DNA from 2 places in the Neobacillus oceani genome. Region 2 is predicted to be linked to the other one. Evidence: riboswitches for the same ligand, from Rfam matches in the RefSeq annotation. Region 2 holds a riboswitch; the other holds the start of a gene.
What was found. Region 2 has a riboswitch for S-adenosylmethionine ahead of fbpA (Fur-regulated basic protein FbpA). Riboswitches for the same ligand answer to the same signal wherever they lie in the genome.
Positions count from the first base shown of each region.

Region 1: another riboswitch for S-adenosylmethionine. It lies ahead of V1499_RS17580 (methionine ABC transporter ATP-binding protein); the one in region 2 lies ahead of fbpA (Fur-regulated basic protein FbpA).

Region 1 covers NZ_CP143543.1:3,453,466-3,459,404, reverse strand. The annotation lists gene V1499_RS17590 (MFS transporter) at 1-1,270, shown strand, start outside; gene V1499_RS17585 (hypothetical protein) at 1,423-1,770, shown strand; SAM riboswitch class I at 1,834-1,933, shown strand; SAM riboswitch class I at 2,105-2,217, shown strand; gene V1499_RS17580 (methionine ABC transporter ATP-binding protein) at 2,378-3,403, shown strand; gene V1499_RS17575 (methionine ABC transporter permease) at 3,396-4,064, shown strand; gene V1499_RS17570 (MetQ/NlpA family ABC transporter substrate-binding protein) at 4,117-4,956, shown strand; gene V1499_RS17565 (carboxymuconolactone decarboxylase family protein) at 5,134-5,505, shown strand; gene V1499_RS17560 (hypothetical protein) at 5,712-5,939, shown strand, end outside.
Region 2 covers NZ_CP143543.1:843,508-849,446, reverse strand. The annotation lists gene V1499_RS04220 (putative bifunctional diguanylate cyclase/phosphodiesterase) at 1-1,467, opposite strand, end outside; gene V1499_RS04215 (ArsB/NhaD family transporter) at 1,827-3,107, shown strand; gene V1499_RS04210 (hypothetical protein) at 3,120-3,401, shown strand; gene fbpA (Fur-regulated basic protein FbpA) at 3,425-3,592, opposite strand; SAM riboswitch class I at 3,673-3,772, opposite strand; SAM riboswitch class I at 3,985-4,087, opposite strand; gene V1499_RS04200 (iron-sulfur cluster assembly accessory protein) at 4,179-4,478, opposite strand; gene V1499_RS04195 (hypothetical protein) at 4,512-5,240, opposite strand; gene V1499_RS04190 (class I SAM-dependent methyltransferase) at 5,272-5,898, opposite strand; gene V1499_RS04185 (DUF3951 domain-containing protein) at 5,898-5,939, opposite strand, start outside.

The sequences.
Region 1 (5,939 bases), 2.0 Mb from region 2:
ATTTTACAAAGGGTGGGCCCAACAGTTTAACGCCTATAACTACAATATTAAACTGAGTATGGCTGCCAATATCATTACCCAGATTGGAATTGGCATTTTCATTGTTATTTATAATTTTTATGTTCGCGAATTGGGTTATTCGGAATCCGTGAACGGGCAGATTATTTCAATGGCATCACTAGCTACGGCGATGGTCCTTGTACCCGCAGGAATCATTGGCGACAAATTCGGCAGGAAAAGGGTTATTTTCACGGGCATTCTCGTATCTGGAACCTTGCTCATCATGAGAGCATTGGCAGCGGATGAAACGATGCTTGTGTATTTGGCATTTGCTGCGGGCCTTTCGGGCGCATTCCTGCAAGTTTCGGGAATACCGTGGCTGGCTGAAAACTCTGACCCATCCCAGCGGGTCAACCTGTTTTCGCTCCACTTCGCTTTGATGACTGCGGCGAGTGTAATCGGGAACATGCTGGGCGGAATTTTGACCGATTTTTTCGGCCTTTTTTTCACCAGTCTTGAAAGCTTGAGGATCACTCTGTTGATCGGGGCCGCAATTTATTTGGGAGGAGCGATCCCGGCCTTTAAGTTCAGGACCCCCGCCAATCGTATGGAAAAATCGCAAACAGATGACGCCGGAAGGAAAAAAGCCGCGTTTAATTGGAGCGGTTTCAAAATCATTGCCCTTTTTGCAATCGCGCAAATGCTGATTGGATTTGGGGCGGGGCTCGTCATTCCGTACCTGAATCTTTATTTTGCGGGACGGTTTTCGGCTTCAACATCGACGACCGGATTCATCATTTCACTTGGCCAGGCGGCAACCGCTTTTGCTATGATTATCGGGCCCAAGGTCGTCAAGCGCGTCGGGGAGGTTAGGGCTGTCGTTATCCTGCAGTTGTTGTCGCTTCCATTCCTGCTTTTGACCGCCTACACGGAAAACTTGTGGCTAGCCGCGATTGGTTTCCTGTTCAGGCAGGCGCTCATGAATGCCGGGAACCCGATTCAAAGTTCGCTCATCATGTCACGTGTTGACGATTCTATGAAGGGATTGGCCAATTCGATCAACCAGACTGTTTTCAATTTAGGGTGGGCGTTTATGGGGCCGGTTTCAACCGGAATCGTAGTCAGGTACGGCGACTATTGGGGCTATGCATATGTCTTCACGATAACCGCAAGCCTTTACTTAATTAGTTCTGTTTACTTCTATCTTGTTTTCGGGAGGAAGGTTTTAAAAAACCAGGCTTCCCAGGTTCCAAAAGCTGCCGGAATGTGACATATTTCCCCGGAATTTTTGCATTACCTTTTAGCTTTGGCGGATTTTTTTGAAAAAAACACAAAAGAAGCCTGCTTATGAAGATTTTGTCGAACGAATAATGGAGGATTCCTACTTCCGGAAATGAATTAAGTAAGCAGGGGGGATTCACAATGATTGAGCAGATTCATCGGTTCTGTGCCAATTTTAATAAAAAGCCGCATATCCATTCTTTATTTGGCAGCAGCCAGACGGTTTATATACAAATTGGAGGTTCTCTTGTGGAGTTTGGGGACGGTAAGGCGATTGTTTCAAACGGTGAGATCCTAAGCAAACCCTTGCTTGCAAACATCACGGGAAGCCCTGAAGCTATCAGCGAACTGCTTTGCGGCACGAAAAGAATACGCGATCTGCTCAATCATCGGGCAATAAATATCGATGCGTCTTTCCGCACTGTGCTGAAGCTTGAATCGATCTTTCTTTTGGCAAAGGAAAATGAGTTTGAAAAAATTCCCTATTGACGGGAATTATGTATTAAGATAAACTTTCATTAAATCTTTGGCAAGATTCTAAAAATTTTATAATTCTTATCAAGAGAGGCGGAGGGAATGGCCCAATGATGCCCGGCAACCGGTGAAAGCACGGTGCCAATTCCAGCAGGGAGACTCCCTGTAAAGATAAGAGGAGATAGCCCCTCTTCTTATGGAGCGGGTTTTTATTTTTAGGGGATTGTAGATGATTTTCCATTGTGCAATCCTGCCTGATATTTCCGGCCCTAGTTCAAAAACTTCTTTATTGACACCTTAATTTCGCCATGATACGATAGCAATCGTGATTAATTGAATAGCTTAGCTACTCTTATCAAGAGAGGTGGAGGGATGTGCCCGATGAAGCCCGGCAACCGTCACAGGATGATTTCTGTGAAATGGTGCCAATTCACACAAAGCGTTCGCTTTGGGAGATGGGAGAAAGGATAAATGTTTATTATGCCTTTCTGCCCGGTTGCAGAAAGGCTTTTTACTTTTTTCGGAATGAATCCTTTTGTATATTCAAACGATAGGATTAGATAGAACAAGGCATGATTGCTGCCCTGCATGATGGGTAAATGGGTGTAAAGAAGGTGATTCGATGATTTCGATAAAAAATGTCAGAAAAAGCTTTCCTTCAAAACATGGGACACTGACAGCGGTTGATAATGTCAATCTCGATATACGCGAAGGGGAAATCTTCGGCGTTATCGGGTACAGCGGCGCCGGCAAAAGTACGTTGATCCGGATGCTGAACAGGCTAGAAAGCCCAACCGAAGGATCCATAACGATTGCAGGCCGTGAAATCTCGAAAATTTCGGGAAGAGAGCTTAGGAAGGCACGCCAGGAAATCTCAATGATTTTCCAGCATTTCAATCTTCTTTGGTCACGCACAGTCCGGGAAAACATCGCGTTTCCGCTTGAAATTGCCGGAATTTCGGGGCCGAAGCGCAAAAAGCGTGTCGATGAGCTAATTAAGCTTGTCGGCCTTGAGGGCAGGGAAAATGCGTACCCGTCACAATTAAGCGGCGGGCAAAAGCAGCGTGTCGGCATTGCTAGGGCGCTTGCGAATAACCCAAAGGTCTTGCTTTGCGACGAAGCGACATCCGCTCTCGATCCGCAGACGACGGATTCGATTCTTGACCTGTTGGTCGACATTAACAAGCGGCTCGGTTTGACGATTGTCCTGATTACCCACGAAATGCATGTTATCAGGAAAATCTGCCACCGCGTCGCCGTTATGGAGAGCGGAAGAATCGTTGAGCTCGGCCCGGTGCTGGATGTCTTTAAGAATCCACAGCAGCCAATAACGAAGCGATTCGTCCAGCAGGTAACGGAGCCTGAGGAAACAAAGGATGCGGTAGAGCATCTACTCGAACGCCTTCCATCCGGAAAGGTCATCCAGCTCACATTTGTCGGCGAGGCGACTGAACAGCCTCTTATCACAAACTTGATCAGGAAGTTTGATATAACGGCCAATATTTTGCAGGGAAAGATCTCACAAACGCAAAGCGGATCCTACGGTACTCTGTTCCTTCATCTTGATGGACCGGAAAGCGAACTCGGAAAGGCGCTGGAATATATTAATTCCCAGCAGGTAGGCGTGGAGGTGATTGCGAATGCTTGAAACCTATTTCCCGAATGTCGTCTGGGAAAATATGTGGGCGGCAACACGTGAAACGCTTTACATGACGAGCATATCCGTTGCAGTTACATTTGTCCTCGGCATCATCCTTGGATTGCTTCTCTTCCTTACTGGGAAGGGCAACCTTTGGGAAAATGCATTCATTAATAAAATCATTGCAGCTTTTGTGAATGTCTTCCGTTCAATTCCTTTCATCATCCTGATTGTCCTGCTCATCCCGTTCACGGTTTTCGTAGTCGGGTCCATGATAGGGGAAAATGCCGCATTGCCGGCACTCATTATCGGTTCGGCGCCGTTTTACGCGAGGATGGTTGAAATTGGGCTGCGTGAAATTGATAAAGGTGTCATCGAAGCGGCCAAATCAATGGGCGCGTCAACCTGGACGATTATTTGGAAAGTGCTATTGCCCGAATCAATGCCGGCGCTTGTTTCCGGAATTACCGTTACAGCGATCGCCCTTGTCAGCTACACGGCAATGGCCGGCGCGATTGGCGCTGGAGGACTTGGAAACCTTGCTTACCTTGAAGGCTTCCAGAGAAGCCGCAATGACGTAACAGTTATGGCAACTATCATCATCCTAATTATTGTTTTTATCATTCAATTAATCGGGGATACGATTACCCGTAAATTGGATAAAAGATAAATCCCTCAGTCCGCGCGGCTGATAGTTTACTTACAACAAAGGAGAAGAGAACATGAAAAAATGGCTTGGAACACTTTTAACATTCGCCCTTGTCCTCGTACTCGCTGCTTGCGGCAGCTCCGATGACAACAAAGCGGGAAGCGACAAAAAGGAAGACGACAACAAACTCGTTGTTGGCGCTACAAACGTACCGCATGCTGAGATTCTTGAAGAAGCGAAGCCGATTTTAAAAGAAAAAGGCATCGACCTTGAAATCAAAACATTTACGGACTATGTTCTTCCTAACAAAGCATTGGACGCAAAGGAACTTGATGCTAACTTCTTCCAGCACATTCCATATTTTGAAGCTCAAATCAAGGAAAATGGCTATGATTTTGCCAACGCTGGCGGAGTCCACATTGAGCCGATCGGCGTTTATTCCAAGAAATACAAGAGCCTTGATGATTTGCCAGATGGCGCGCACATTATTGTGAGCAGCTCTGTTCCTGACCATGGCCGCATCCTTTCCATGCTAGAAAGCAAAGGGCTAATCAAGCTGAAAGATGGCGTTAACAAAGTTGAAGCGACTGTTGAAGACATCGTTGAAAACCCTAAAAACCTTAAATTCGATGCGAAATACGAAGCAAAGCTTCTGCCGCAAATCTACAACCAAGGTGAAGGCGATGCAGTGCTCATCAACTCGAACTATGCAATTGACACAGGCCTGAACCCAATTGAAGATTCAATTGCCATTGAAGAATCTGATTCACCATACGTCAACATCATCGCTGTCAACAAAGGCGATGAAAACAGCGACAAAATCAAAACTCTTTTGGAAGTCCTGCACTCCAAGGAAATTCAGGACTTCATTCTTGAAAAGTACAAAGGCTCAGTCGTTCCGGTATCCGAATAATCGGCTTGCGGACCGGCTTTCCTTAGGAAAAATGTGATACTTCTAATTTGGTGGCCCCCATTCTAAATGGGGGCCGTTTTTTGTTTATCCTTGGATGGAAGCCTGCCGTCAATACGCATACTTCCCCGGCCATTTCTTCATACTAACGAGGACAATGAATCGTTAGGAGTGGAAGAAATGGAACATTTTCACGAGCCCAAAAATTCAACTGAAGAAGCATTATACGAATATAAAGCTGGCCTTGGCGTCTTTACGAAAAAAATGCCCGAAATAGCGCGCCTGTACAACGCGTTCACAGAGGAATGCTTTAAGGAAGGCGCCCTCTCCCAAAAGGACAAGCACCTGATTGCGCTTGGCGTTTCCCTTCACGCGCAGGATGAATATTGTATCATTTATCACCTGAAAGGCTGCCTTGACCAAGGGGCGTCCGAGGATGAAATTCTTGAAACAGTCGGCGTCACTGCGGCATTCGGCGGCGGCGCTGCCATGAGCCAAGGCGTCACCCTCGTCCAGGAAGCAATCGACGAACTCAACCAGCTGAAGCAGTAAAAAGATAATCCTTCCGTAATGGCAATTGGAAGAGACCTCAATCAACATCGGAGCTATGAAGACAGTTTTGAAGGAGTTTTGAGATTGATACTATCTTCATTCCTACCCCCAACAGGAACATTTTTCCACAAGTTCCTCCCTTTACCGTCCGGAAATTTGTTTTTATAAAATGTCCAAGGGTATACACTTAAAGTCGGAGAAATTCAATGCAAGAGTCAATGGCCATTTTACAAAAACCAAACGCAATGGGTAAACGAAAGGACGTTTTATTTGTGGAAAAGCTTAACATGAGGTATACATCCGAGATGGAGAAAGCGATGCAAGGATCTCATGGGGTTGGGTACGAGGAGTACAAGCTAAAGCATGACGTGCGGATGGAGGTTGAGCAGCGCCGCGAGAGGGAATATGTGAAAAGCCAGCGGATGATTGCGGAT
Region 2 (5,939 bases):
GACGAGTGCTTCAAAGCCATAAACGTCACTTGATTGGAGATTAAGCTTTGGCTGGTAATGCAAAATGAAGCTTTTCGTTTCCAGTGCTTGGCGAAGCTTTATTTCCGTTTCCAATCTTTCCATGGCCCTCGCATCCATAGTCGGATCAAATAGACGATAGCAATTCCGCCCATTTTCCTTCGACTTATACATGGCCAAATCGGCATTCCTGAGTAACATATTCAATTCACAGCCATCTCTTGGGCTGATGCTGATCCCGATACTTGTCGTGACCATAAACCGGCGCCCATTGATTTGGAAGGGCTGTTTCATGAGTTGGATGATTTTTTCGCTAGCTACGATGGTTTCTTTGTCCTCTTCCAATTCAGGCATGAGCACAACAAACTCGTCACCGCCGAAGCGGGCGACAATATTTCCCTGGATACATACAGTACGAAGCCTTGCGGCGACTTCCTTAAGCAATTTATCGCCGGCATGGTGCCCCATGCTGTCATTGATTACTTTAAAATGGTCCAAATCCAACAGCAGGACTCCAAGCTTTTTAGGGGCAGCGCAATGGAAGTATTCTTTTAAAAACGACTCGAGGTACCATCTGTTTGGAAGGCCTGTCAAAGCATCATTGTAGGCCATGTGCTTGATGGCCTCCTCTGATTCTTTCCTGTCCCGGATATCCCGGCAAAGCGCGAGGAAAATTTGCTTTCCGCCAATATGGATAAGACGGAAGTTGATGTCGACTGGAATTTCCCTCCCATTGTTGTCAGCCATTCTGTCCTCGAAATGGCAGGAACGTTTTTTATCCGGATTGTCCTGAAGTTCACTCATTTTATCGGGAAGAATTCCAAAAACATGCCTGGCGTTCTTGGACAGTAATTCATCCCGGCTATAGCCAAGCAGCTCTATGGCCGCCGCATTGACATTTGTTAATTCACCGCTTAGCCCGATTAGAAAAAAACAGTCTGCCGCCTGGTCGACCACGTTCCTGAATTTTTCCTCGCTTTCCCTGAGTTTCTGTTCCATTTTTACCCGATCGGTTATATCCAAGCCGAATCCAAGTAGAAAATCTTCATTTTCCGTCTGGATAATTGTTTTCCCGGTATACATGACCCTTTCCTCTCCTTGGAATCCGGCAGGGACTTCCTCGGCGATCAGCCTCCGCTGTCGCCAAACCTCAAGGTCATTAGCTCTATTGATCTCTGCAATGTGCCGCGGAAAAAAATCATAAACCGTCTTTCCAACCAATTCATCCAGTTCCATGCCGTGGACTCTTAGAACCTCCGCATTCGCAAATAAAGTCCGTCCTTCCCTGTCCTCCAAAAATATATTGAGTGGAAGGGAATTGAGAATGTTCAGTTTCATAGATTCGCTAATCCGGAGTTTTTTTGAAAGGTCCTGCTCCTTTTCTTCCAGTTCTTCCACACGCTTTAGTAGTTCCAGGTATTCCGACTTGATTTTCTCAAATGTCTCCATCCCGCTATCCTTCCCAGTTCAAGTTCCCCGATGCTTCTTCCCGGCCAATGAACTGCCATTGTAAGACAAAGTTGGTCTATCATTGTCCTTAGAAATGAAATAACCACAATAGTCCGATATCAATATTTTATAATGGCAGTCGCTGTCAAATCCCGTTGTTTCCCAAAAATTCATAAAGTTGTCGATTAGTGGTTTTGCTTGTAAGATAACTCCATATTTTTACACGAGGGGGGAATTACTATAATTCCACTAAAATACTGGCAGTTGTGTTTTTAAAATTCTTTCAATATAATTTTAGAAAAGCTTTTTTAAAAAATTCAAAAGTTTTCATAAATATTTTGACACTGGAGATGGGGATTTTGACAAATCAGGCATTGCTTGCCATTGGAATTTTCCTGGTTGCCTATGCATTTATCGTAACCGAGAAAATCCACAGGACAATCATCGCGATGGCAGGGGGCATCACGATGGTTCTCCTCGGCATACTCAATCAGGAAACAGCACTTCAACACATTGACTTTAACACTCTGGGCCTGTTGACAGGGATGATGCTAATTGTCGCAATCACGGCTGAAACCGGATTATTCCGTTATTTGGCCATCTGGTCTGCAAAGAAGGTAAAAGGTGACCCTTTAAAGCTCCTCATTGTTTTAGGGCTGATTACCGCACTGGCTTCTGCATTCCTCGATAACGTGACGACCGTTTTACTGATTGTTCCAGTTACCTTCAGTATTACGCTGCAGCTGAAAGTGAATCCGATGCCCTATTTGATTACGCAAATTATCGCTTCGAATATCGGGGGCACGGCAACGCTCATTGGCGATCCGCCGAACATAATGTTAGGAAGCGCCGTCAAGGAGCTGACTTTTTCCGCTTTCATTGTAAACCTGGCTCCAATCTCGTTTATCGTATTGATTGTGAATATTGCGATCCTCGCTTTCCTTTATCGAAAGTCCCTAAAGACTACGGAAGAACTGAAAGCCGGCATTATGAATCTTGATGAAAAAGCGGAAATCACCGATACTGTATTGCTGAAGAAATCACTATTTGTTCTCGCGGTAACAATTTTGGGCTTTTTTGTCCACCAGTTCATCCAAGTCGAGAACGCGACAATCGCATTGGCGGGCGCCTTTCTCCTCCTACTAATAACTGGGGAACATTACCTTGAGGAGTCAATGAAAAAAGTCGAATGGCTGACAATCTTTTTCTTTATCGGTCTATTCGTCCTTGTCGGAGGCTTAATGGAAACAGGGATTATTTCAATGCTCGCCGAAAAATCGATGGAGTTTACCGGCGGGGATGTGACCGCGACATCGTTGCTCATTCTTTGGGTCAGCGCAATCGCATCCGCATTCATTGACAATATTCCATTCGTCGCCACGATGATTCCGATGATCAAAGACATGGGCGCGATGGGAATTACCGACCTGGAACCGCTGTGGTGGAGCCTCGCTCTTGGCGCATGCCTCGGCGGGAACGGAACCTTGATCGGCGCGAGTGCCAACGTCATTGTCGCCGGTATGGCCGCAAAGGAAAAACATCCAATTTCCTTCGTGAAATTCCTTATCGTCGCCTTCCCGCTCATGTTGCTGACAATAGCCGTTTGCACGGTCTATGTTTATTTCCGGTATTTACAATAAAGGGGGAAACCTGTGATGGATTTGGTTTACACATACGATCGAACCCGTTTGGAAATCGTTGAAATGCAAGGTGAAAGTGACCTGGAATTCACCCTGAAATTTGCGGACCATGCCCTCGAAAAAAATTTTAACACCGTCCGCGACTATTTTTACGGAAATGACGACCTAACGGATGCTTATTTCCATACGAGCCTGGATAAAGTGGTAAATGTCTCCCTGAAGCAGGAATACTATACTGAATTTCTCCTCCAGCTTTTTAAAAACAAATTGCTTTTATCACTGATGTGGAAGTAAAAAAAAGCCGGGCGCTTCAATCTTTAGCGCCCGGCTTCTTTTTTTAATATAAGCATGTATTCATGTTCAAGGGTTTGTAGGGGCGCGTCGTATAGATGCTGTTTATCCGATGTTTTGTATACATTCCTTGAAAGTAGTTCTTCAATCAGTTTTTCTTTCCTCTTCTCAATCATTTCTGATGTTCTTGCCACTTTTCTTCTCCTTTCCGTTGAATTTTAATAAAAATACCTCTCCCGATAAGGAAGAGGTTGCTAGTTTGTTTGCGTTGCTCTCCTTATCTCTCAGGGATTCCCTGCTGGAATTGGCACAGTGCCGTTGGGCCTGCTGCCGAGGCTTCAAAGGGCCATTCCCTCCACCTCTCTTGATAAGAACGGTATTCAGTTTTGGGTATTATGAAAAGCGCAAGCGCCCGTTTAGCGCCGTATGGACTGGAGGGCCCCGATGGAGATAAAGGAAACACGATGAGCCTAGGCGAATCGATGTTGACTTATCGTAGCGAGGGGACCGAAGTACACTAGGCGCTGGGCGCTGGAGCTAGACAAAAAAAACCCTTCTCGATAAAAAGAGGGCGGCATCCGTTCTCTTCTTATCTTTCAGGCGCTTGCCCGCAGGAATTGGCACAGTACACGTAAAGGCCTGTTGCCGAGGCTTCAAAGGGCCGTTCCCTCCACCTCTCTCGATAAGAAATATACAATTTCATTTACTTTAGCGTATTGCAGTTGGAAAGTCAAACCCCTTTTTCAACCTGAGGGCGAAAGAAGTGCTTTTCGCCCGTACTTAATGATGATGGTGGCCGCCTTTGGAAGGGTTCGTGATTACAAACTCCTCGCGTGGGACGTAAAAATACTGAATCCAGACTCCATTTAAATATTCCTCGCGTGAATCGAGGATGATGTCGATATCCTTGTCCGTTTTAACGACTTCATCATGCTCCTTAGGCGTATCAAGGACTAGGTCATAGTGGGCATGGTCTCCGTGCATATGTGTGATGATGACCCGGAACATTTGGCCTTCTTCGGCAGTTTTAAGCATCTCTTTTAGTACTTTTGCGGCATTGCGGTTAATTTTCACTTTCATTTTCGGCAGCTCCTTTTACGAGAAATTTTGCTTTTATAGCTGTTCAGTTTCAAACAAAGTTGGATTCCAGCCCGTGTTCAACGCTTGTTTGGATGCCCATAAATTGCCTAGAAGCCTTGGAACCATTTGTTTGGACGGCAGTTGATTGTATTCCTGAAAGTAAACGAAATACAAAAGGTAAAGGAATGCATTCGTTTTAAGATGGATTTCCCTGAAATACGGCTCATTTTCGGTCACAGTCGCAAACGAACGCGTTTCCACTCCTGCGATGTACCGCGTTTCTTTCCCTTTAAAAATATTCTTCACAAAATGGATGTTCCCGACCACCGTTGGATCGTCCTCGCCATCCGCATTCGCAAGTCCGGCCTGTTTTTCCGCCGAAAAGCCATGAAGGTTATCCACTAGTATACTTGTATGGGCATACGCCTTATCGAACCCTTCATCCGCTGGCAGCAGCCCTTCATCCTCCAGCAGGCTGACAAGCGGGAGGGTTGTCCCATCTTCCACATATGCGGGCCTGGCTGTTTGTCTTGCCCATTTCAGGCCCGATAAACTCTTCGAGGTAAAAAAGGTCATAAAGTACCAATTTCCTTGGTCATCTTCAGCCAGCTGCAGAACCGGTTCACCCTTCCGGCGTAAAATGCGGAACCTGTCCGCCTTATCAAACATAAATCGCTCAGTATCCGATTCTTCCCAACCAGCCAGGTATGTAATCCCGGGCTTCTCGACCTCAACGGCAATGTGAATATAGTAGAAGAACATCCCAAAACACTCCTGGCAAAAAAGTCTCCCTCTACCATTCCCGAATGCCGGTGTTTTCACACATTTCCTCTATATTCCTGCACTCAATTACAAGAAAAAGGCCTTTGTAATACGTTCTCGTTTTTTCAATATGAATGCCAGCCTTCTTTATTTCTGAAACCGTGTCCCGGTTCAGGTTGCAGCCACCGCATATCCTTCGCCATACCGGATTAAGGAGGTCCTGCATGTTTGCGAGCAAGGGCTGGGGCATTTTCACATGCTCGTAAAACAAGATTGGCGCCCCCGGTTTCAAAACCCTTTTAATTTCCTTTAGCGCCATTTCCGGATCCGGAATTGTGCAGAACACTAGCGTTGCCACAGCCGCATCGAAAGCATTGTCAGGAAATTCAAGCCGTTCCGCCGATTGCTGCTGGACTGAAATAGGTACTTTCGCTTCGTTAATCCGGTGAGCGGCCCTTTCAATCATAAAGGGGTCAGGCTCGATGGCTTCAACCCTCTCCGCTTTTGTGTAAAGGGGGAAGTTGATTCCCGAGCCTGAGCCGATTTCAATCACGATTCCTTCCGCTTTCTCCAGTAGAGCCTTCCTGATTTCTTTAAATGTTCCATTCTCCAAACCTTTCATCCCTGCATCGTACAAGGCCGGAAACCATTTTCCCATTACCCATTCCCCTTGTTGTCCCCTGAACCCTCATCCATGAT